Regions from separate parts of the Kitasatospora sp. NPDC101235 genome, predicted to be linked through region 3. Evidence: riboswitches for the same ligand, from Rfam matches in the RefSeq annotation. Region 3 holds a riboswitch; each other region holds the start of a gene.
What was found. Region 3 has a riboswitch for cobalamin ahead of ACIRRH_RS12430 (cobalamin biosynthesis protein). Riboswitches for the same ligand answer to the same signal wherever they lie in the genome.
Positions count from the first base shown of each region.

Region 1 (6,815 bases), on a different contig from region 3:
GCTGCACCAGCTGATCAACGACACCCTGAAGGCCGCCTCGGCCGCCAAGGCGTCCACCGACCCGGCCACCGGCCAGGCCCTGCTGGACCTGATCGCCGAGGTCGACAAGATCTTCTGGGAGACCAAGCAGGCCTGAGCCCGACGCGGCCTTCCGGCGCCATCCCGACCGGGAGCGCCGATGGCCGATGCCGTTCGGGTGCAGCACGACGCACCGCGACGCAGGGTGAAACCCGAGGTCATCACCCGCTCGTCACCCGAACGATCGTGAGCACGAGGAGCCCCTCACCCCCTTCCGGGGTGAGGGGCTCCTCCGTTTCGGGACGCGGGGAGGGTGACATGCGGGCACTCCCGCACCTCCACCCGCCCCCGCGCCGGCACCCCAACACCCGCGCACCACACGCCCGTTCACCCACCACCGACGGGCACGGGCGCGCCCCGCCGCGCCCACCGTTCAATATGGTGCGTATTAAATACGTGATGCATCGTCAGCCGGGTGAGCACACCCAGCCCCGATGCCCGCCCGCCCCGCCGCAGGGTGCACACCCGCGCCCGCCTGCTGGAGGCCGCCGGCCGGGTCATCGTCGAGCGCGGCCACGCCCAGGCCACCATCGAGGACGTCTGCGCCGCCGCCGGCTACACCCGCGGCGCGTTCTACTCCAACTTCTCCAGCAAGGACGACCTCGTCCTGGCGCTGTTCGACCAGCACGCCGCCAACCGCCTCGACCAGCTGGAACGGCTGCTCGACGCGCCCGCGCACGGCCGGCTCGACGCACTGGCCCGCTCGCTGCTGGAGGTCGACCCCGTCGAGCGGAACTGGATCCTGCTGTTCCTGGAGTTCCGGGCGCACGCCGCCCGCGACGCGCAGCTCGCCGACCGCCTCCACGAGCACGACCGCGCCGTCACCGACGCCCTGGCGGGCCTGCTGGAACGCTCCCGCCCGGCGACGGCACGCACCGCCGTCCCGCTGCGCGCCGTCGCAGCGACCCTGCTCGCCATGCGCGAGGGCATCCTCGCCCGCACCGCGGGGGAGGGAGCCGGCGCCCGGCAGGCCCTGGAGGACGCGGTGCGGACGCTGTCCGCGATCCTGCCGGAACTGGGCATCACCGCGGCGCACTGAGCCCCCACCCGGCCGCGCCGCAAGCCCACGACAGCCGGGTCCACCACCGACTCCCGCGGGGGAACGCCATGCCACGGACACCGGACGATCCGGACACCGAACCCACCCGGCACACCGAGCCCGCCGAACTCGCCCCGCCGGCCGACCCCCGGCGCTGGAAGGCGCTGCTGTTCATCGGGCTGGCCCAGCTGATGGTCGTCCTCGACACCACCGTGGTGAACATCGCGCTGCCCTCCGCCCAGCAGGACCTCGGCTTCTCCGACGACAACCGCCAGTGGGTCATCACCGCCTACTCGCTGGCCTTCGGCTCACTGCTGCTCTTCGGCGGAAGGATCGCCGACCTCGTGGGCCGGCGCCGGATGTTCACCATCGGCCTGATCGGCTTCGCCGGCGCCTCCGCCCTCGGCGGCGCGGCCGTCTCCACCGCCACCCTGCTCGCCGCCCGCGCGCTGCAGGGCGTCTTCGGCGCGCTGCTGGCGCCCGCCGCCCTGTCGCTGCTGTCCGTGATGTTCCACCGGCCCGCCGAACGGGCGAAGGCGTTCGGCATCTACGGCGCCGTCTCCGGCGGCGGCGGCGCGCTGGGACTGATCCTCGGCGGCGTCCTCACCGAGTACCTGAGCTGGCGCTGGGCACTGTTCGTCAACCTCCCCTTCGCCGCCGCGGGCATCATCGGCGCCCTGACCGTCGTGCGCGAACCCGCCGGCCGGCTCCCGGAACCGCCCCGCCTCGACGTGCCGGGCGTCCTGCTGGCCACCAGCGGCCTGTCCGCCCTCGTACTCGGCTTCTCGCGGGCGGAGACCGAGGGCTGGCACGCCCGCACCACCGTCGCCCTGCTGGTCGCGGCCGTGCTGCTGCTCGGCGCGTTCGTCCTGGTCGAGAGCCGCACCGCGGCACCGCTGCTGCCCCTGCGCGTCGTCACCGACCGCAACCGGGGCGGGGTCTACCTCGCGCTCGGTCTGGCCGTGATCGGCATGTTCGGCCTCTTCCTGTTCCTCACCTACTACCTGCAGACGGTCAAGGGCTACTCTCCGGTCGCCTCCGGCCTCAGCTTCCTGCCGATGATCGTGGCCATGGTGACCGGCTCCACCCAGATCGGCTCCCGGCTGATGAACCGCCTCCCGCCCCGGCTGCTCATGGGCCCGGGCTTCCTGGCCTCGGCGCTGGGCATCCTGCTGCTCACCCGGCTCACCCCCGACAGCTCGTACGTGGCGTTGGTGCTCCCGGCGCAGGTCCTGCTCGGGATCGGGATGGGAACGGCGTTCATGCCTGCGACCAGCCTCGCCACCCACAAGGTGGCGCCGCGCGACGCGGGGGTCGCCTCCGCCATGGTCTCCACCTCCCAGCAGGTGGGCGGCGCGCTCGGTACCGCGCTGCTGAGCACCCTGGCGGCCGGCGCCGCCCACCGCTGGGCGAGCACCCACCTGGCCGACGCGCCCGCCCTCGGCGCCGAGCACTTCGCCGACCGGGCGACGGTGCACGGCTTCGCCACCGCCTCCTGGTGCGCGGTGGCCGCCCTGGCCGCGGCCGCCGTGGTCGCCTTCACCCTGATCGACGCCCCGCGCCAGGGCGCCGCCCCCGCCGAAGACCAGTCCACCCACCCGCAGGAGCCGGCCCTGCACGCCTGAGCACAGCGGCGGGCGGGGACCCCCGATCAGGGAGCCCCCGCCCGCCGCGGCGCTCAGCCGGCGAACACGGCCTTCATCACCGACCCGTCGCCCACCCTGGCGAGTGCCTCGGCGTGCGCCTCCAACGGGAAGACCGTCACCAGGCCCGCCAGGTCGAAGCTCTCGGTGAGCGCCGGAAGCAGCCTGACGTACTCGATCACGTGAGCGCCGGAGAACGCCCACGAACCAACCACGTCCAGCTGCCGGTGGACGATCTGATGCGGGTTCAGCATCGTGTCGCCGGCGTCCGTGTACTGGCCGATCACCAGGTAGGAGCCGCCGCGGCGGACCAGGGACAACCCCTGGGCGACCGCGGCCGGCACGCCCGCACACTCGATGACGAGGTCGGCACCGTGCCCGCCGGTGGCCGCCAGCACCTCGGCGAGCACCTGCTGCGGGTCGGCGGCCCCGGCGATGTCGATGTGCACGTCCCCGATCCCGGCCTTCGCGGCCAGCCGCAGCCGCTGCTCCGGGCCACCGACCAGTACCACCTTGGCGGCGCCGGACAACCGGGCCAGGGCGGCGGCGGCCAGGCCCACCGGGCCGCTGCCCTGGACCACCACGGTCTCGCCGAGGCGGACCGGGCGGCGTTCGAAGAGCGCGTGCACCGAGCCCCGGCTCGGGCGTCTCCGCGCGCAGCGCCAGGTAGGCGGTGGCGAGAGCGGTCAGCAGACCGAGCGTGCCCAGCGACCAGCCGACCAGGTCGGCGGCTCGCTCCGAGGCGTACCGGATCGGTCCCTCGGCCCCGACCAGGCCGTACACCACGTGCTCCAGACGCTCCGCGAGCGTGGGGCCGGGGCTCTGGCTCGACGGATGGACGCTGACGATGACCAGCCCCAGCAGCACACTCAGCGTGCCCAGGCCGAGCAGGCCCGCCGGCGCCCGCAGGCGGGTCCCGGGGTCGGCGGCGGCGTAGAACTCCCGTCGGTGGACCAGGATCGCCGCCAGCAGGACCAGCGGGACCACGGCGGCCGCCGGATGCCGGTGCAGCAGGTGCAGCACCGCGCTCGCGGGCAGCAGCACGACCACCGCCCGCCAGGCCCGGCGCTTGCGTCGGCGCAGCGCGTGGGCCAGCAGGAGCAGCAACAGCCCGCTGGTCAGCGATCCGACCGCTGCCAGGGTGGTCACGCCGCCGGGCAAGCCGCCCAGCCAGCCGTGCACGCGCGAGCGCCTGAACCCCGGGAAGACGGCGTTCAACAGGTCCAGGAGGCCGATCACCTGACAGGCCAGGCCCGATGCCGCCGGCACCCAGGACCGGGGGACGGCCGCGACCCGGGCGCGGACCGCCCCGAGCCCGCTGCGATTGCGCTGGTTCATGATCCGGCCATAGCCGCCTGAAGAGCAAACTATCTTGACACCAGGCCCAGTTGACGGACCGTTTGGTGTCGGTTTAGGCCCCGGTTCGGGTGCGGCTCCTGCTCGACGGCGCTCAGCCGCTCCGTCACGCCGGAGCGGTGACGCCCCGACGCGCCGCCGCCCGACCGCCCCCGTCCGCGCCGCCGGACGGGGGCGGTCGTGCGTTCACGTCCGATCCGGCGCGGTAAGGGTTGCCTGCCCTGAGCGGCTGTTATGCTGCCAGGGCGTCCGAGGGGGAAGTCCGGTGTGAATCCGGCGCTGACCCGCAACGGTGAGCACGGCCCGTACCAGCCCGTACGACCGCGCCAGCCCGATCGCCCTCGGCCGCTGACCTCCCGACAACTCGCCGCGGACTGCGAGGGGAACGGCGCCCCGGCACGCCTCCGGCCGGCGCCCGCCCCGGCGCACCCGCGGCCCGAGGCAAGGCGCACCCGTGAACCGCGCACCCGTCAACCGTGCAGTCGGCCCGCCCGCTCGTCGAATACCCGTCGTCCCGCTCGCCGCCGGCCTCGCCGCCGCGCTGCTGCTCTCGCTGGTCTGCGGGGTCGCCCTCGGCTCCTCCGGGCTCGGCCTGCCCCGCGTGCTGCGGCTGCTGGGCGCCGGGCTGACGGGCGGCCGGCTGGACGCCGGCGAGGCGGCCGCGTACGCGATCGTCTGGGAGATCCGGCTGCCGCGCACCGTGCTGGCCGCCGTGGTCGGCGCCGGGCTGGCCGCCTGCGGGGTCGCCGTCCAGGCACTGGTGCGCAACGCGCTGGCCGACCCCTTCGTGCTCGGCATCTCCTCCGGCGCGGCCGTCGGCGCCAACGCCGTGCTGCTGTTCGGCGCCTTCGCCTCGCTCGGGGTGTGGGCGGTCTCCGCCTCCGCCTTCGGTTCCGCGCTGGCCGCCATGACGCTGGTCTACCTCGCCGCCCGCACCGCGTACGGGCTCACCCCGCTGCGCCTGGTGCTCACCGGCACCGCCCTGTCCTACGGCTTCTCCGCCACCACCACCCTGATGGTCTTCGCCGCCGACCGCGGCGAGGCCGCCCGGGACGCCATGATGTGGCTGCTCGGCAGCCTCGGCGGCGCCACCTGGGGCAAGGTGCCGATCGCCGCCGTCACGGTACTGGCCGGCCTCGCCTACCTGGTCTGCGCCGCCGGGCGGCTGGACGCGCTCGCCATGGGCGACGAGACCTCCGCCTCGCTCGGCGTGGACCCGGACCGGCTGCGCCGTGAGCTGTTCGTGGTGACCGCCGCCGTCACCGGCACCGTGGTCGCGGTCAGCGGGGCGATCGGCTTCGTCGGGCTGCTGATGCCGCACCTGGCACGGATGCTGGTCGGCGCGGGGCACCGCCAGGTGCTGGTGATCGCGCCGCTCGCCGGGGCACTGCTGCTGGTCTGGGTGGACATCGCCTCGCGCACCCTGCTGGCGCCCGCCGAACTGCCCGTCGGGGTGTTCACCGCGGTGCTCGGCGTGCCCGCCTTCCTGGTGATGATGCGCCGCCGCGGCCAGGCCTTCGGAGGCACCCGATGACCGACGAGACCGAGGTGACCGGCGCGACCGGACCGTCGCAGGCCCAGGACCTCGCCGTCGACGCCGTCTCGGTGGAGCTGGCCGGCACCCGGCTGGTCCACGAGGTGAGCCTGGCGGCCGCCGCCGGGCAGGTGGTCGGGCTGGTCGGCCCGAACGGCAGCGGCAAGTCGACCCTGCTGCGCTGCGTCTACCGGGTGCTGAAGCCGGCCGGCGGCGTGGTCCGGCTGGCCGGCGACGACCTGCACGCCCTCACCGCCCGCGAGACGGCCCGCCGGGTGGCCGCGCTGACCCAGGAGCACTCCGCCGAGTTCGACTTCACGGTGGCCAAGGTGGTCGCCATGGGCCGGCTGCCGCACCGCCGCGGCTTCGGCGCCCCGGCCGAGGGGGACAAGGAGCGCTGCGCCGAGGCGCTGCGCAAGGTCCGGGCCGGGCACCTCGCCGAGCGGGGCTTCCTGAGCCTGTCCGGGGGCGAGAAGCAGCGGGTGCTGTTCGCCCGCGCGCTGGTCCAGGAGCCGCGCCTGCTGGTGCTGGACGAACCCACCAACCACCTCGACATCGCGCACCAGTTGGAGGTGCTGGCGCTCGCCCGCGAGGCCGGTCCGACGGTGCTCACCGCGCTGCACGACCTCAATCTGGCGGCGAGCCACTGCGACCTGCTGTACGTGCTGCGGGCCGGCCGGATCGTCGCCTCCGGTCCACCCGGCGAGGTGCTCCGGCCCGCCCTGCTGGCCGAGGTGTTCGGCGTCCGGGGCACCCCGGTGCGGCACCCGGCGACGGGCGCCCTCCAGCTGCTGTTCGACCGCCTCGACCCCTCCGCCTGATCCCACCCCCTCCAGAGGAACCACCGTGCGCACCAAGGCCGTTGCCACCACCGCCCTGCTCGTCCTCGGACTCACCGCCTGCGGCGCCGAGATCGCCCCGAAGGAGGCCGCCACCGCCTCCGCCCACTACCCGGTGACCGTGCGCAACTGCGGCGACGAGCTCACCTTCGACCGGAAGCCCGCCCGGGTGGTGACCAACGACGTCGGCATCACCGAGCTGATGCTCTCGCTCGGCCTCGCCGACCGGATGGCCGGCTACGTGATGCCCGACGACAAGGGGCGGATCGACAAGGTCGCCTGGAAGGACGGCTACCAGCAGACGGCGTGGCTCTCCAAGCAGGAGA
Region 1 covers NZ_JBIWNZ010000002.1:391,116-397,930, reverse strand. Annotated here, with positions in the region: gene sodN (superoxide dismutase, Ni) at 1-136, shown strand, start outside; gene ACIRRH_RS05210 (TetR/AcrR family transcriptional regulator) at 494-1,117, shown strand; gene ACIRRH_RS05205 (MFS transporter) at 1,186-2,742, shown strand; gene ACIRRH_RS05200 (zinc-binding dehydrogenase) at 2,796-3,389, opposite strand; partial or broken gene ACIRRH_RS05195 (hypothetical protein) at 3,442-4,098, opposite strand; cobalamin riboswitch at 4,329-4,478, shown strand; gene ACIRRH_RS05190 (FecCD family ABC transporter permease) at 4,571-5,650, shown strand; gene ACIRRH_RS05185 (ABC transporter ATP-binding protein) at 5,647-6,471, shown strand; gene ACIRRH_RS05180 (ABC transporter substrate-binding protein) at 6,497-6,815, shown strand, end outside.
Region 1: it holds a riboswitch for cobalamin, as region 3 does, so the genes downstream of both, ACIRRH_RS05190 (FecCD family ABC transporter permease) here and ACIRRH_RS12430 (cobalamin biosynthesis protein) in region 3, are expected to answer to the same signal.

Region 2 (6,815 bases), on a different contig from region 3:
TGGTCGGGCTCAGCGTCCGCGCGTGGCCCTCGGCTGCCGGGCGCGGGCGATCCGGTCGAGATCCTCCGTGGTGACCACGCCGACGACCCGGCCGTCGTCCAGGACGAGGATCGGCGGCGGGGCGCTCGCGCGGTCCAGAACCTCGACGAGGTCGTCCCCGGGCGCGGCGACCAGGCACGCCGACAGCGGGGTGGCCAGGTCGCGGGCCCGCAGCTGGGCCCGGCGCGCGGGCGGGAGGGCCGCGAGCCGGCGCAGGTCGAGCAGGCCGCTCGGACGACCGGCGACATCGACCAGGGGGACCACCGGGAGCCCGGCATGGGCGGCGGGTTCGGCGAGGAAGCGGTCCAGGGTGAACCAGTCGGGCCCGGTGGTGACCGGCGACGTCATGACCTGGCCGATCCGGGTGCCGCGCAGGGCCGCCACCAGCACGGCGCGGCGGACCTCTGCCTGGGCGGACGACCAGATGAAGAACCCGACGAGCAGGAGCCAGATCCCGGATCCGCTGCCCCGGAGGAACTCGAACCAGCCGACGGCACAGAGCAGCAGGCCGCCCGCCTGGCCGGCCCGTCCGGCGACGCGTTCGGCCTGTTCCTGGTCGCCCCGGCGCCACCAGACCACCGATTGCAGGAGCCGTCCGCCGTCCAGGGGAGCGGCGGGCAGCAGGTTGAACACCCCGAGCAGCAGGTTGGCCCAGGCGGTCCACAGCAGCACCGCGGCCGGCAGCTCCCAGTGGAGGGCGCGTTCGGCGCCGAGTCCGGCGCCCAGGAAGACGCCGCCGAGGACCAGGCTGGTGAGCGGCCCGATCCCGGCGACGGCGAACTGGCGGCCGGGGCTCGGAGCCCGGCCCATCCGGGTGACGCCGCCCAACGCGAAGACCGTCATGTCGTCCACCCGGATCCCGGCCCGCCGCGCGGTGACGGCGTGGGCCGTCTCGTGCAGGAGCAGGCTCACGGTGAGCAGCAGCGCCCCGACCAGGCCGGCGAGGCCGTAGGTGGTGCCGGAGCGGCCGGGAACCAACGCGGGGAGGGTCTGCCCGGCGAGACTGATGCCGAAGAAGAGGACCAGGACGGGGGCGCTCCAGTGGATCCGCAGCGGTATGCCGAGGATCCTCCCCAGCGATGCGGACCCGCGCATCCCGACACCTCCTCCGGGTCGCTGCCGGCCGGTCCCGTGCTCTGCCCGCGCGGCCGGGCCGGAGCCGCCTCGTCCCGGGTGTGGCGACGGGGGCTCCGCGGTCCTCGTCGTCATCGAGGTGCCGGTCGCTGCTTCCATCGTGCGCTCAGGGGGACCGTCCGTCATGGTCCGATGGGCCCACTCCGCGCCGGCGATGAAACCTTTGCCGATGGGCCGGTCGTTCGGGCCCCGTCGGCTCCCGGTCGGGTGGACGAGGCCGGTCCGTTCCACCGGCTCGGAGCGCACGGCCTGTCAGGAGACGAGGACGGCGATGCCGTCTCCGAGCAGCTTCAGCCCGAGAACGAAGAACAGGACGGCCATCACGGCGACGTTGTGCTGGGCTGCCCACTCCTTCCAGCCGCCGAGCACGGTCTTGGCCCGCTCCCCGCCGAGGAGAAAGACCGCCAGCGGGGCCAGCAGGCCGAGGGTGGCGATCACGACGAAGATCGCCAACGATGCGATCTGCTGCCCGACCGGCAGTCCTGCTGAGCCGATCGTGGCGCCCGCGGCGATGGTCAGCGGTGCGTTCTTGGCGTTGAGCGCGGAGAAGGCCAGTCCGAGTGCGAAAACCTTGACCGGCGCGAGGCGGTCGATCGCGCCCATCCACTTCGGCAGCTGGGCCTGCGAGGGATCCCTCGGGCGTCGGCGCCACTGCCGGGCACCGAAGAGGACGAGGAACACGCCCAGAGCGAGCTTGAGCGCTCCCACCCAGGTAGCCGGGTGCTCGTGGGCGGAGGCGCCTGCCGGGGAAGCGATCGCCAGCATCACCGCGCCCAGTGCCGCGAGTCCGAGGATCCAGCCGACGGTGAAGAGGACACCGTTGAGACGTCCTCGGGGCGTGGCGAGTATGAGGATGACGGCGATGACCGGGAGCGGACTGATGGCGACGGCCGCCGCGAAACCCAGCACGTCACCGAGAACTGCGCCCATGGTTGCCTCCGGATGGCGATCCGGTGGAACGGGCTCAGGGGAAGCGGGTGATCCGACCGTCCGTGCGATGCAACGGGTTGTTCTGTGATCGGCTGCGCCGTTGTCCTCACGGCTGTGCGGAAGCGGCCGCCCGGAATGGCGACGGCGGCACACTCGGCACGTCCCACCGCTTCCATCGTCCTGCGCCTGGCCGGATCTGTCCTCGGGAGCTTCTCGGAACGTCATCGCCCCTGGCGGAGGCAACGTGAAGTGATCGGATGGACACGGCGCCGCCTGTAGAACCTGCCCGGCTTCGTGGTCACCCGCAGTGGTGAGTGCTTCTCGCCGGGGCAGCCGATGAAGTTGCCGCCGTCTCATCATGCGGACGCGTTCCGTGATTCCCGCGCCAGACCCGGTGGTGTGCCTCTAGGCTGGCCGGGCAGCTGGTTCGCCCTGTCCGCCAGACAGGGCGTCGCAAGAGGGAACCCGGTGGGAATCCGGGACTGCCCCGCAGCGGTGAGTGGGAACGACCGCCGTCATACGCACTGGACCCGGGTCGGGTCCGGGAAGCGACGGCCAGTAGGTGTCCGTCCTGGTTTCGGCCGGGGTGGGTGTGCCCGCGAGTCCGAAGACCTGCCCGTTGCCCGCCCGCGGACCATCCGCGCGCGGATATCCGGTGACCTCGAGGGCGGGTCGGCGACCACACCAGGCGGATCAGGCACGCGTGTCCACGGCGGCCGCCGTCCGGTTCGTCATCCCTTTCGCGCTCTCGTCCCGTCCCCGGGTACTTGAGGAGACAGACTCGCGAAGGAGAGTCCCTTGACCACGAAGTCCGCAGCCGCGGCAAGCGTCGCCACCGTGCACGGCTACCCCCGCCAGGGCCGGGGCCGGGAGCTCAAGAAGGCGATCGAGGGGTACTGGAAGGGCGCCGTCACCGCTGAGGTGCTGCTGGCCACGGCCGCAGACCTGCGCCGCGGGAACTGGCAGCAGCTCGCCGACTCCGGCATTGAGGAGGTCCCGACCGGTGACTTCTCGCTCTACGACCACGTGCTGGACACCACCGTCGCCGTCGGTGCGATCCCGGCCCGCCACCGGGACGCTCCTTCCCGCAGACCACCGAACTGCGCGTCGCCCGCGCCGACCTGACCGCGGGCCGCATCGACGACGCCGCGTACCGGGAGCGGATGGAGGCCGAGGTCCGCGAGGTCATCGCGTACCAGGAGAAGGCCGGACTGGACGTCCTGGTGCACGGCGAGCCCGAGCGCAACGACATGGTCCAGTACTTCGCCGAGCAGCTCACCGGCTACCTGGCCACCCGGCACGGCTGGGTGCAGTCCTACGGCACCCGCTACGTGCGCCCGCCGGTCCTCGCCGGGGACATCTCCCGCCCGCACCCGATGACCGTCGACTGGTTCCGCTACGCCCAGGGCCTGACCGGCCGTCCGGTCAAGGGCATGCTCACCGGCCCGGTCACCATGCTCGCCTGGTCCTTCGTCCGCGACGACCAGCCGCTCGCCGACACCGCCCGCCAGGTCGCCCTCGCCCTGCGCGACGAGGTCACCGACCTGGAGGCCGCGGGTGCGGCCGTCGTCCAGGTCGACGAGCCGGCCCTGCGCGAGACCCTGCCACTGCGGGCCGCCGAGCGCCCGGCCTACCTGGGCTGGGCCACCGAGTCCTTCCGCCTGGCCACCTCCGGCGTCCGCGTGGACACCCAGATCCACACCCACATGTGCTACGCCGAGTTCGGCGCGATCATGACGGCGATCGACGACCTGGACGCGGACGTCATCTCCCTGGAGGCCACCCGCTCCCACATGGAGGTCGCCGGCGAACTGGCCGAGGCCGGCTACCCGCGCGAGGTCGGCCCGGGCGTCTGGGACATCCACTCCCCGCGCGTGCCGAGCACCGAGGAGGCCGTGGAACTGCTGCGCGCCGGCCTCGCGGCCATCCCGGCCGAGCGGCTGTGGGTCAACCCCGACTGCGGCCTGAAGACCCGCGGCTGGACCGAGACCCGTGCCTCCCTGGACAGCCTGGTCGCCGCCGCCCGCCGCCTGCGCGAGGAACTCGCCGGCTGACGCACCCGTCGGGACGGACGACCGGCGGGCACGGTGGTACGCACCGTGCCCGCCCCTCGTCGAGGATCTCGCCGTGGAGATCGGCCGCCGTCGTGACAGAGGGGGTCGCAGACGAGCAGGAGGCCGGCTCGGGTCAGCCGAGCTCGTTCTTGTGGACGACGCCGTCCTTGACGATGAGGCGCAGATTGCGTTCGGGATCGGCGAGGACGGACAGGTCGGTGGTCGGGTCGCCGTCGACGACGAGGAGGTCGGCCCATGCTCCCGGCGCGATGACCCCGAGCGGCGCCGCACGGTAGGGGTCGCGACGGCCGGACAGGCGGAAGAGTTCGGCGTTGCCGGAGGTGGCCGCCTTCAGGGCCTCGACCGGGCTGAGGTAGGTGGCGAGGCGGACGAGCATCTCGTTCTGCCGGTGGGCCTTCCCCGGGGCGAGTACCAGGTCAGTGCCGAAGGCGAGCCGCACGCCGTGGTTCACCGCCCAGCCGATGGTGCGGGCGACGCCTTCGCAGACCTCGCCGTTCTTGCGGCCGCTGTCCGCGGATGCGTAGTGGTGGTCGTCGACCTCGAACGGCTGGGTGCTGAGCCACACGTCCTTCTCCGCGAGGTAGCGGATGGTGTCCTCGTCGGCGAGGTGCCCGTGCTCGATGCAGCGCACCCCGGCCTCCACCGCGCGGCGGATGCCTTCGGAGGTGTAGACGTGCACCGTCACGTAGGTGCCCCAGTCGGAGGCCGCGTCGACGGCGGCCTCCAGTTCCGCCGTGGTGAACTGCAGCACGTCGAGCGGGTCGAACTCGGAGATGACGCCGCCGCCGGCCATCAGCTTGATCTGCGTGGCGCCCTTCTTCAGCTGCTCGCGCACCGCCGCGAGGACCCGCTCCGGACCGTCGGCCACCCGCGTGAACCCGATCTGTTCGGTTCGGGCCTGCGGCCCGCCCAGGGCGGTCGGGGCGTCGTAGACCGTCCCGAAGTCGCCGTGGCCGGCGGTCTGGGAAATGGCGGCCTGGCTCGGGTAGATCCGTGGGCCCGGGAACAGCCCGCGGTCCAGTGCCCGCCGCAGCGGCTCGGTGTCGCCGGCCATGTCCCGCACCGTGGTGAAGCCGCGCATCAGCATGTCGCGGGCCGCGGCCAGGGCCTGGTAGTAGACGGTGCCGGTCGGTGCGAGCTTCAGCTCCGCCATGGTGCCGCCGATCACGAACAGGTGGACGTGCGCGTCGGTGAGGCCCGGGATGAGCGTGCGGCCTCCGCCGTCGAGCACCGTCGCCCCGTGGGGTGCACTGCGCGGGAGGGGGCGGCCCAGCACCACCTCCGCGATTCTGTCCCGTTCGACCCGGACGTGCCCCGGTACCGATTCCTCTCCGATCCCGTCGAAGACGCGCACGTTCGTCACCAGCAGCCCGGCACCCGGGTCGTCGACACCCATGCCGCCATCTTCGGCTGGTCACGGAGCCGGGACCAGAGCGACGGACCGATCTGCCGGTCCGACCGTGCCCGGTCGTCAGCCGACCGGCCCAGCCTCGGGTACGTCCCTGGACCGGGGCTGGTGGGCTGTGGGGGAGTTTGTCCAGGTGGGGGCGGGGAGCGGGCGGTGGCGCTCGGAGCCGTGGCGCCGGCTGCCGCCGCGGTGACCGCGGACACCAGGTCGCCCACCACTGCCTCGCCCGGCTTTCCCGCTCCCTGGGCGCCGCCGTGCGTGGTCTCCGCATCCGGAAGTTCCTCGACAGCGTCGGTGGGACCTGATCGTCAAGGCTGTGAAGGCTCACACCGACGCCGTTCGGGTGGTTCTGTAGGTCGAGCGATGGCCCGGGGCGGGGCGTGGAGAGGTGGGGTTCGGCGCGGAGCATGCCGAGCAGGGTCTCGTGCTCGTCGGCCTTCGCGCCGGTCAGGCCGTGCGGGGTGCACAGCAGGTGCAGGCGCAGGCCCCAGAAGCTACGTAAAGTGCGGCGGAGAGGGAGTCCGGGTCAGGTGTCACAACCGATCTTTGGACTCCCTCGCTTCATCTCATGCGCGCCAGCAAGCCCTTGGCATCAATCATCCAGTCGGACCGGAAGTTCACACGTGAGGCCTCAGACCACCGACATGCGCCAGACCGCCTACCGCGGCAGAACCGGCCACTGCGCCCCGACCGCGCCGGCCACCGTGCACGCATCCACTGCGCCCCTCCCCGACCAGTACGACCGCACCGCCCTGCGTGCCGCGCTTGCCGGCGCAGTCGAGGACGCCATCGTCTACGACCTGGACGGCATCGGTCGCCAGTACGCCGCGCTGTGCGCCGAACTGCCGGGCGTGGCCGTTCGGTTCGCGATGAAGGCCTGTCCGGTCGATGAGGTGCTGGACCACCTCGCCGCGCTCGGTTCCGGCTTCGACGCGGCCGGCCCGCAGGAGATCGCCCAGGCCCTGCGCACCGGTGTGCCGCCCGAGCTGATCCACTACGGCAACACCATCAAGTCCGACCGCAACATCGCCGAGGCCCACCGGCTGGGCGTGCGGGACTTCGCCACCGACAGCCTGGAGGACGTCGCGGCGATCGCCGAACACGCGCCTGGCGCACGGGTGTTCTGCCGGATCGCGACCACCGGCGAGGGCGCCCTGTGGGGCCTGAGCCACAAGTTCGGCTGCTCGCCCGAGGACGCGCTGCGGGTGCTCGGCGCCGCCCGCGCCGCC
Region 2 covers NZ_JBIWNZ010000004.1:373,807-380,621, forward strand. Annotated here, with positions in the region: gene ACIRRH_RS10475 (site-2 protease family protein) at 10-1,134, opposite strand; gene ACIRRH_RS10480 (GAP family protein) at 1,426-2,103, opposite strand; cobalamin riboswitch at 2,559-2,717, shown strand; gene ACIRRH_RS10485 (hypothetical protein) at 2,941-3,228, shown strand; partial or broken gene metE (5-methyltetrahydropteroyltriglutamate--homocysteine S-methyltransferase) at 3,123-4,157, shown strand; gene ACIRRH_RS10495 (amidohydrolase family protein) at 4,291-5,574, opposite strand; gene ACIRRH_RS10500 (type III PLP-dependent enzyme) at 6,231-6,815, shown strand, end outside.
Region 2: it holds a riboswitch for cobalamin, as region 3 does, so the genes downstream of both, ACIRRH_RS10485 (hypothetical protein) here and ACIRRH_RS12430 (cobalamin biosynthesis protein) in region 3, are expected to answer to the same signal.

Region 3 (6,815 bases):
GGCGGCAGCGCCAGCTCGGCGCCCGCGCCCCGGAAAGTGATCATGCCGATCTTGTCGCGGCGCTGGTAGGCGTCCATCAGCAGCGACAGCACCGCACCCTTGACGGCGGTCATCCGCTGCCGGGCGGCCATCGAGCCGGAGGCGTCCACCACGAACAGCACCAGGTTGGACTCCCGCCCCTGGCGGACCTGTTCGCGGAAGTCGTCCTTGTTCAGCACCAGCGCCCGGCCGCTGCGCCCGCGCGCGGCCTGGTGCGGCGCGGCGGCCTGGAGGGTTGCGGTCAGGTGCAGCCGGCCGAGCGCGCCCTGCGGGCGGCGCGCGCGGATGGTGTGCCCGCCGGTGGTCTCGGCGGGGGAGCGGCGGCCCTGGGCGCCGTGCCCGGTGCCCCGCACGGTGAACAGCCGGGTCCGGTACGGGTCCCCGGCCGCGACCGGCGCCGACTCCCGTGCGGGGGAGGGATGTTGGGCCGGTACGGGCGGCTGGGCGGGCTCCCCGGCACTCTCGCCGGCGGACACCTCGGGGCCGCCGTCGGACGGTTCGGGCGCGCCACCGCCGTCGGGGCCACCGCCGTCGGGGCCGCGCCCGTCCGGACCGCCGTCCTCCGGGCCCCCGTCCGGGCCGCCGTCGCCGTCCGGGCCGGGTCCGTCGCCCTCGGGCTCCGGGGCCTCCTGCTGGGCGTGCTCCTCCAGCGTCCGGTCCAGCTGCTCCTCGTCCAGCCCCGGCGCGTCGAAGGGGTTGCGGCGGCGCCGGTGCGGCAGCGCCAGCTGGGCGGCCTTGCGGACGTCCTCCTCCAGGACCTCGGTGCGCCCGTCCCAGGCGGCCAGTGCGACGGCGGTGCGGGCCATCACGATGTCCGCGCGCAGCCCGTCCACCTCGAACGCGGCGCACACGGCGGTGATCTGACGCAGTGCCACATCGGTCAGCTCGACCCTGGGCAGCAACTCCCGGGCCGTGGTGATGTGTTCGGCGAGCGCCCGCTCCTCCTCGGCGAACCGTGCGGCGAAGCCGGCCGGGTCCGCGTCGTACGCGAGGCGGCGGCGGACCACCTCGGCGCGCTCGGCCGGGTCCCGGGTGGCGGCGATCTCGACGGTCAGACCGAACCGGTCGAGCAGCTGCGGCCGCAGCTCGCCCTCCTCCGGGTTCATCGTGCCGACCAGCAGGAACCGGGCCGCGTGCCGCACCGACACGCCCTCCCGCTCGACGTAGGAGCGGCCCATCGCGGCGGCGTCCAGCAGCAGGTCCACCACGTGGTCCTGGAGCAGGTTCACCTCGTCGATGTAGAGCACGCCGCGGTGCGCCCTGGCGAGCAGCCCGGGCTCGTACGCCTTGACGCCCTCGGCCAGCGCCCGCTCCAGGTCGAGCGAGCCGACGATCCGGTCCTCGGCCACGCCGACCGGCAACTCGACCAGCTGGGAAGGCCGTTCGGCGAAGGACGGGGAGACGTGCGGCCCGTCCGGGCACTGCGGGTCGGGCGCGGCCGGGTCGCAGGCGAAGCGGCAGTCGTCCACGGCGGCGATGACCGGCAGCAGGCCGGCCAGCGCGCGCACCATGGTCGACTTCGCGGTGCCCTTCTCGCCGCGCACCAGCACGCCGCCCACGGCCGGGGAGACCGCGTTCAGCAGCAGTCCCAGCCGCAGGTCGGCCATGCCGACGATCGCGGTGAACGGATAGCGGACGTCACTCATGCCGTACCCCACTCCTGTCGTGCCCGGCTCTGCGGCCCTGCTTGGCCCTGCGGTCCCGTCCGGCTCTGCTGCCGTACCCGGTTCATGCGTCACTCCCAGGGGCCCCGGGCGGGACGAACGGCAGCGATCCGGCCGCCGGCACTCCGCCCTCGATCAGCTTCCACAGCGCGTCGGTGTCCGCGTGCTCCTCGATCAGGTCGCCCAGCCGGTCCAGCCGGGCCTCGCGCGCCGCGGCGAAGGAGGTGTCCGGCGCCGGGACGAACGCCCGGCCGGACAACTCGGCGACCTCGCGCAGGAGTTCGCGGCGGAACCCGTCGTTCTCCAGCACGCCGTGCCAGGTCGTCCCCCAGACCGAGCCCACCCGGCAGCCGTCCAGACTCCGCCCGTGGCCGTCGGAGACGAACGTGTCGCCGCCTTCGACCGCCACCACCCCGTGGTGGATCTCGTAACCCTCCACCCGCTGCCCGTACGCCTCGCCGACCGGCCGTGCCAGCACCTTCTCGATGCCGAACCGCACGTGCGTCGGCAACAGGCCGAGGCCCTCCACGGCACCCGACTTGGACTCGACCTCGTCCACGATCGAGTGCGCCAGCATCTGGTAGCCGCCGCAGACCCCGAGGACCGGCAGCCCGGCCGCCGCCCGCGCCTTCAGGGCCGGCTCCAGGCCGCGCTCGCGCAGCCAGGCGAGGTCCGCGACGGTGGCCCGGGTGCCGGGCAGCACCACCAGGTCGGCGTCGGCCAGCTCCTCCGGCCTGGTCGCCCAGCGCACCAGCACGCCCGGCTCCTGCGCGAGCGCGTCCACGTCGGTGAAGTTGGACAGCCGCGGGAAGCGCACCACGGCCACCCGCAGCACGTCCGCGCCGAGCGGCCCGGGCCCGTCCGCCCGGTCCACCACCGTGGACAGGTCCAGCGAGTCCTCGGCGTCCAGCCAGAGCCCGGGCAGCATCGGCAGTGTGCCCAGCACCGGACGGCCGGTCAGCTCGTGCAGCATCTCCAGCCCGGGTGCCAGCAGCCGCGCGTCGCCACGGAACTTGTTGACGAACCAGCCCGCCACGTGCCGCTGGTCCTCCGCCGACAGCAGCGCCAGCGTCCCGTACATCGCCGCGAAGACTCCGCCGCGGTCGATGTCCCCGACCACCACCACGGGCAGTCCGGCGGCCGTGGCCAGGCCCATGTTGGCGATGTCGCGGTCGCGCAGGTTGATCTCGGCGGGCGAGCCCGCGCCCTCGCAGACCACCACGTCGTAGCGGCGGCGCAGGTCGGCCAGGCACTCCAGGGCGCGCTCCAGCAGAACGGGCTTGCGCTCGCGGTAGTCCAGCGCGCCCACCTCGGCCACCGGCCGGCCGAGCAGCACCACCTGGCTGCGGCCGTCCGCGCCGGGCTTGAGCAGCACCGGGTTCATCGCCGCCTCCGGCTCCACCCGGGCGGCCTGCGCCTGCATCGCCTGGGCGCGGCCGATCTCGGCGCCGTCGGCGGTGACGAAGGAGTTCAGCGACATGTTCTGCGCCTTGAACGGCGCGACCCGTACGCCCTGGCGGGCGAGCCAACGGCAGATCCCGGCCGTCACCACGCTCTTGCCCGCGTCCGAGGTCGTCCCCGCGACCAGCAGCGCGTTCGTCATGCCCATCCCCTCTTCCCCAGGAACGTCCGCAGCAGGACGTGCCCCGCGACCGTCGTACCCAGCGCCAGTGCGCCCACCCGCCGGGAGAGCGCGCAGGCCCGCTCGATGTCGTCCACCGTCACCGGCCGCAGCTCCGCGCCCAGGACCGGCCGGTGCTCGATCCGCTCGCCGTACCGCAGCGTCCCGCCCAGCCGTACGCCGACCGCGCCGGCGAACGCCGCCTCCGCCTGGCCCGCGTTCGGGCTCGGGTGCGCGGAGCCGTCGCGCCGCCAGACCCGCCAGGCCGTCCGGGGCTCGGGCGCGGCGGCCACCGTCAGCAGCGCCGTCAGCCGGGCGCCCGGCCAGCCCGCCAGGTCGTCCAGCCGGGCCGAGGCCCAGCCGAACCGGGCGTGGCGCGGCGAGCGGTGGCCCACCATGGCGTCCAGGGTGTTCACGGCGCGGAAGGCCAGCAGACCGGGGGTGCCGGCCAGGGCGCCCCAGGTCAGCGCGTTCACCACGGCGTCGGCGGTGTTCTCGGCCACCGACTCGACCACCGCCCGGGCGATCTGCTGCCCGTCCAGCGCGCTCGGATCCCGCCCGCACAGGTGCGGCAGCCGCTCCCGGGCGGCCGCGAGGTCGCCCGCGGCCAGCGAGCGGCCGATGGTGCGCGCCTCCCGGGTCAGCGAGGTGCCGCCGAGCACCGTCCAGGTCGCGGCCGCCGCCAGCGCCGCCCGGCCCAGCGGGCGTCGGCCCACCGTACGGTCCAGGGCGAGCGCGCCCGCCGCCACCGCGCCCACACACAGTGCCGTGTACCCGGCCCCGGCGCCGCGGTCGTCGCGCCACAGCCGCCGCTCCAGCCGGGTCGCGACGCTGCCGAAGACGGCGACCGGGTGGCCCCGGCGGGGGTCGGCGAAGCGGGCGTCGGCGGCGTAGCCCGCGACGGCGCCGAGCGCGAACGCGGCGGCGCGGGTCAGCGGGCGCGGAGGAGGAGAAGGTGCGGGCGGGGTCATCGGCGGCACGGCGGAAGGCAGCTCGGAGTCCGGCGGGGCGGGGCAGCCTGCATCGCGTGCGTGTCCTCACTCAGGGTCCGCGCCCTGGATCGACGTGACGGGGGCGAGAGTCTCCTGGCTTCCGGGTCGAACGCACCCCCGGAGCCTTCCAGCGGCCGTCGACGGCCCGCCGTGGCGATGTTCCGAGCGTGCTCCCCGGTGACAGTGGCGGGACCGCGCCGGACTTCCACCGGCTTCCTCTCCATGCCTCCGTTTGGCCCCAGGATCCCATCACGGGCCCGAACCGGGAGTCAACCGAGGTCACGGAGGGGTTGGTCACACGCGGGCGCCGCCGACTGACACCTTGTGGGATCGCCCGGTGCTGCACCGGCCCGGGGACGGGGCCTGTCCCTTGGATCCTTGCCGGGCCCGCGACGCGCCCCCGGCCGTCGTCGGCCGGGAGGCGCCCCCACCTCCGCCTGGCGATGCCCCACCCCGACGCCGCGGTCCGATCCGACAGAATCCGAGAGACAGGACCCGGGCCGCTTCGTGCGTTCGGCGGCTGGGGCCGCATCGCACGCCACGCCGACCGTTCGGTGGCACGCTCCGCAGAAGCCATCCGTCCGCCCCACCGTCGACTCCTTCACCGCCCGCTTCCGGCCTCATCCTCGGCACCGTCGGGTCGCTGCCGAGGTCACCCGGACGGCCTAGCCCGGTGGCCGGGCGGGCGGGGCGCCGGTGGACTGGTGCTCGAACACCGTCCGGTCCGTGACCAACAGAGCGGGGAGCGAAATGCGATGGGGAACCGCCGCCGTCGTGGCGGCCGCAGCGGTCGGGGCCGCCGTGCTGGTGATCGGCCGTCGGGCCTCCGAGCGGATGGTCCGTCCGGCGACCGTCGTCCAGGAGTCCGGTCCGCTCCTGGTCCACAGCCTCGCCCCCGGCCGGGTCACCTTCACCCGCGGCCCCGAGAGCCTGCGCCCCGGCCGCTGGGCGGTCGAGTGGGCGGACGGCGGGCACGCGGTCGTCGAGGAGGTCCTGCACAGCGACGAACGGGGCGTCACCCGCCGCCTGGTCCGCGCCGACCGGGGCACCCTCACCGCCGGCACCGAGGTCCGCCTCACTCCCCGGGTCCACCTCGGCGACCCCACCGAGGCGCTCGGCCTCGCCTTCGCCGACACCGTCGTCGAGGGCGAACTCGGCGCGCTGCCCGCCTGGCATCTCGACGGCAAACGCGGCACCTGGGTGATCCTGGTGCACGGCCCCGAAGCCGACCGCCGGCAGACCCTCCCGGTGCTCCCCGTGCTCGACCGGCTCGGCCTGCCCGCCCTCGCCGTCACGTACCGCGGCGACCAGGGTGCCCCCGCCTCCCCCGACGGGCTCAGCCACTTCGGCGAGACCGAGTGGCGAGACGTCGAGTCGGCGGTAGGGCTGGCGTTCGACAGCGGTGCGGGCGCGGTGATCCTCTACGGCTGGTCCCTCGGGGCGACCATGGTCCTCCGGACGGCGGCCCGCTCTGCCTGGTCGCACGCCGTCCGCGGGCTGATCCTCGACTCGCCCGTGCTCGACCTCCCGGCCTCTGCCCGCCGGGACGCCGCCCGGGCCGGCTTCCAGGGTGTCGCCGCCGAACTCGGCGCCCTCGCCGCCGAGGGCCGCACCGGCGTCGACCTCGCCGACTTCGGCCGCATAGCCGAGGGCACCGACCTGCGCGTGCCCACCCTCCTGCTGCACAGCCCCGAGGACCGGATATCCCCCTTCGGCAGCGCGGAGAAGCTGGCTGCCGCCCGCCGCGACGTGGTCAGCCTGCAGGCGTTCCCCGGCGCCGACCACGCCACCCTCTGGAACACCGCCCCCGACCACTACACCGAGATCCTCCGCCGCTGGCTCACGCCGCTGCTCTAGGCCCCCCCTGACCGTGCGGGCGGTTTCGGCCGGGCCCCATCCGGTTTTCCTGCGGGGAATCCGCCGTCCACGAATGAACGTTTCTGCCATTCCTCCGGGCATGCGCGAGAAGTCGGCCGGTCCGACTTCTCATGCAGCACGACCCCGCCACCCTGCCCGCCATCCGTCCGGATTCGGGCTGGACAGTCCCGCTGGAAGTCGGCGGAGCGGATTCCCCGCGTGAAAAGCCCCCTGCCGTCAGGGGCAACAATTGGACCGACCCCTTACCCCCGCCCGTACGCACGGTGATCGGGCGAGCATTCCCGGCGACCGGGGTGGCGCCGGTGGCATGGTCAGGTCACACGTTTCCGGCCAGGCGGTTTGCCGCTGTTGCCCGGTCTTGCGGAGGTGCCGCCACCGGTCGCCCGGTCGTACGGACAACCGGATGTGACAGAAGGCCGGTACAAGGGGAAGACTGCTCGACGTGACGTCTCGGAACCCGCGCGACCGTGATGCCCCGCTCCCGCCGACGATCGGTACCGGTGCGACGGTGACCCGTCTCCCCGGAACGGCCCACCGGCCCGCCGGTGGCAGGCCGGGCGGGGCGGGTGTCCCCCGTAACGGAGTACCCCGGCGACGAGGGCCCGCTCCGGCTCCCGGGCG
Region 3 covers NZ_JBIWNZ010000006.1:78,074-84,888, reverse strand. Annotated here, with positions in the region: gene ACIRRH_RS12440 (putative cobaltochelatase) at 1-1,685, opposite strand, end outside; gene ACIRRH_RS12435 (cobyric acid synthase) at 1,768-3,306, opposite strand; gene ACIRRH_RS12430 (cobalamin biosynthesis protein) at 3,303-4,295, opposite strand; cobalamin riboswitch at 4,403-4,536, opposite strand; gene ACIRRH_RS12425 (alpha/beta hydrolase family protein) at 5,067-6,173, shown strand.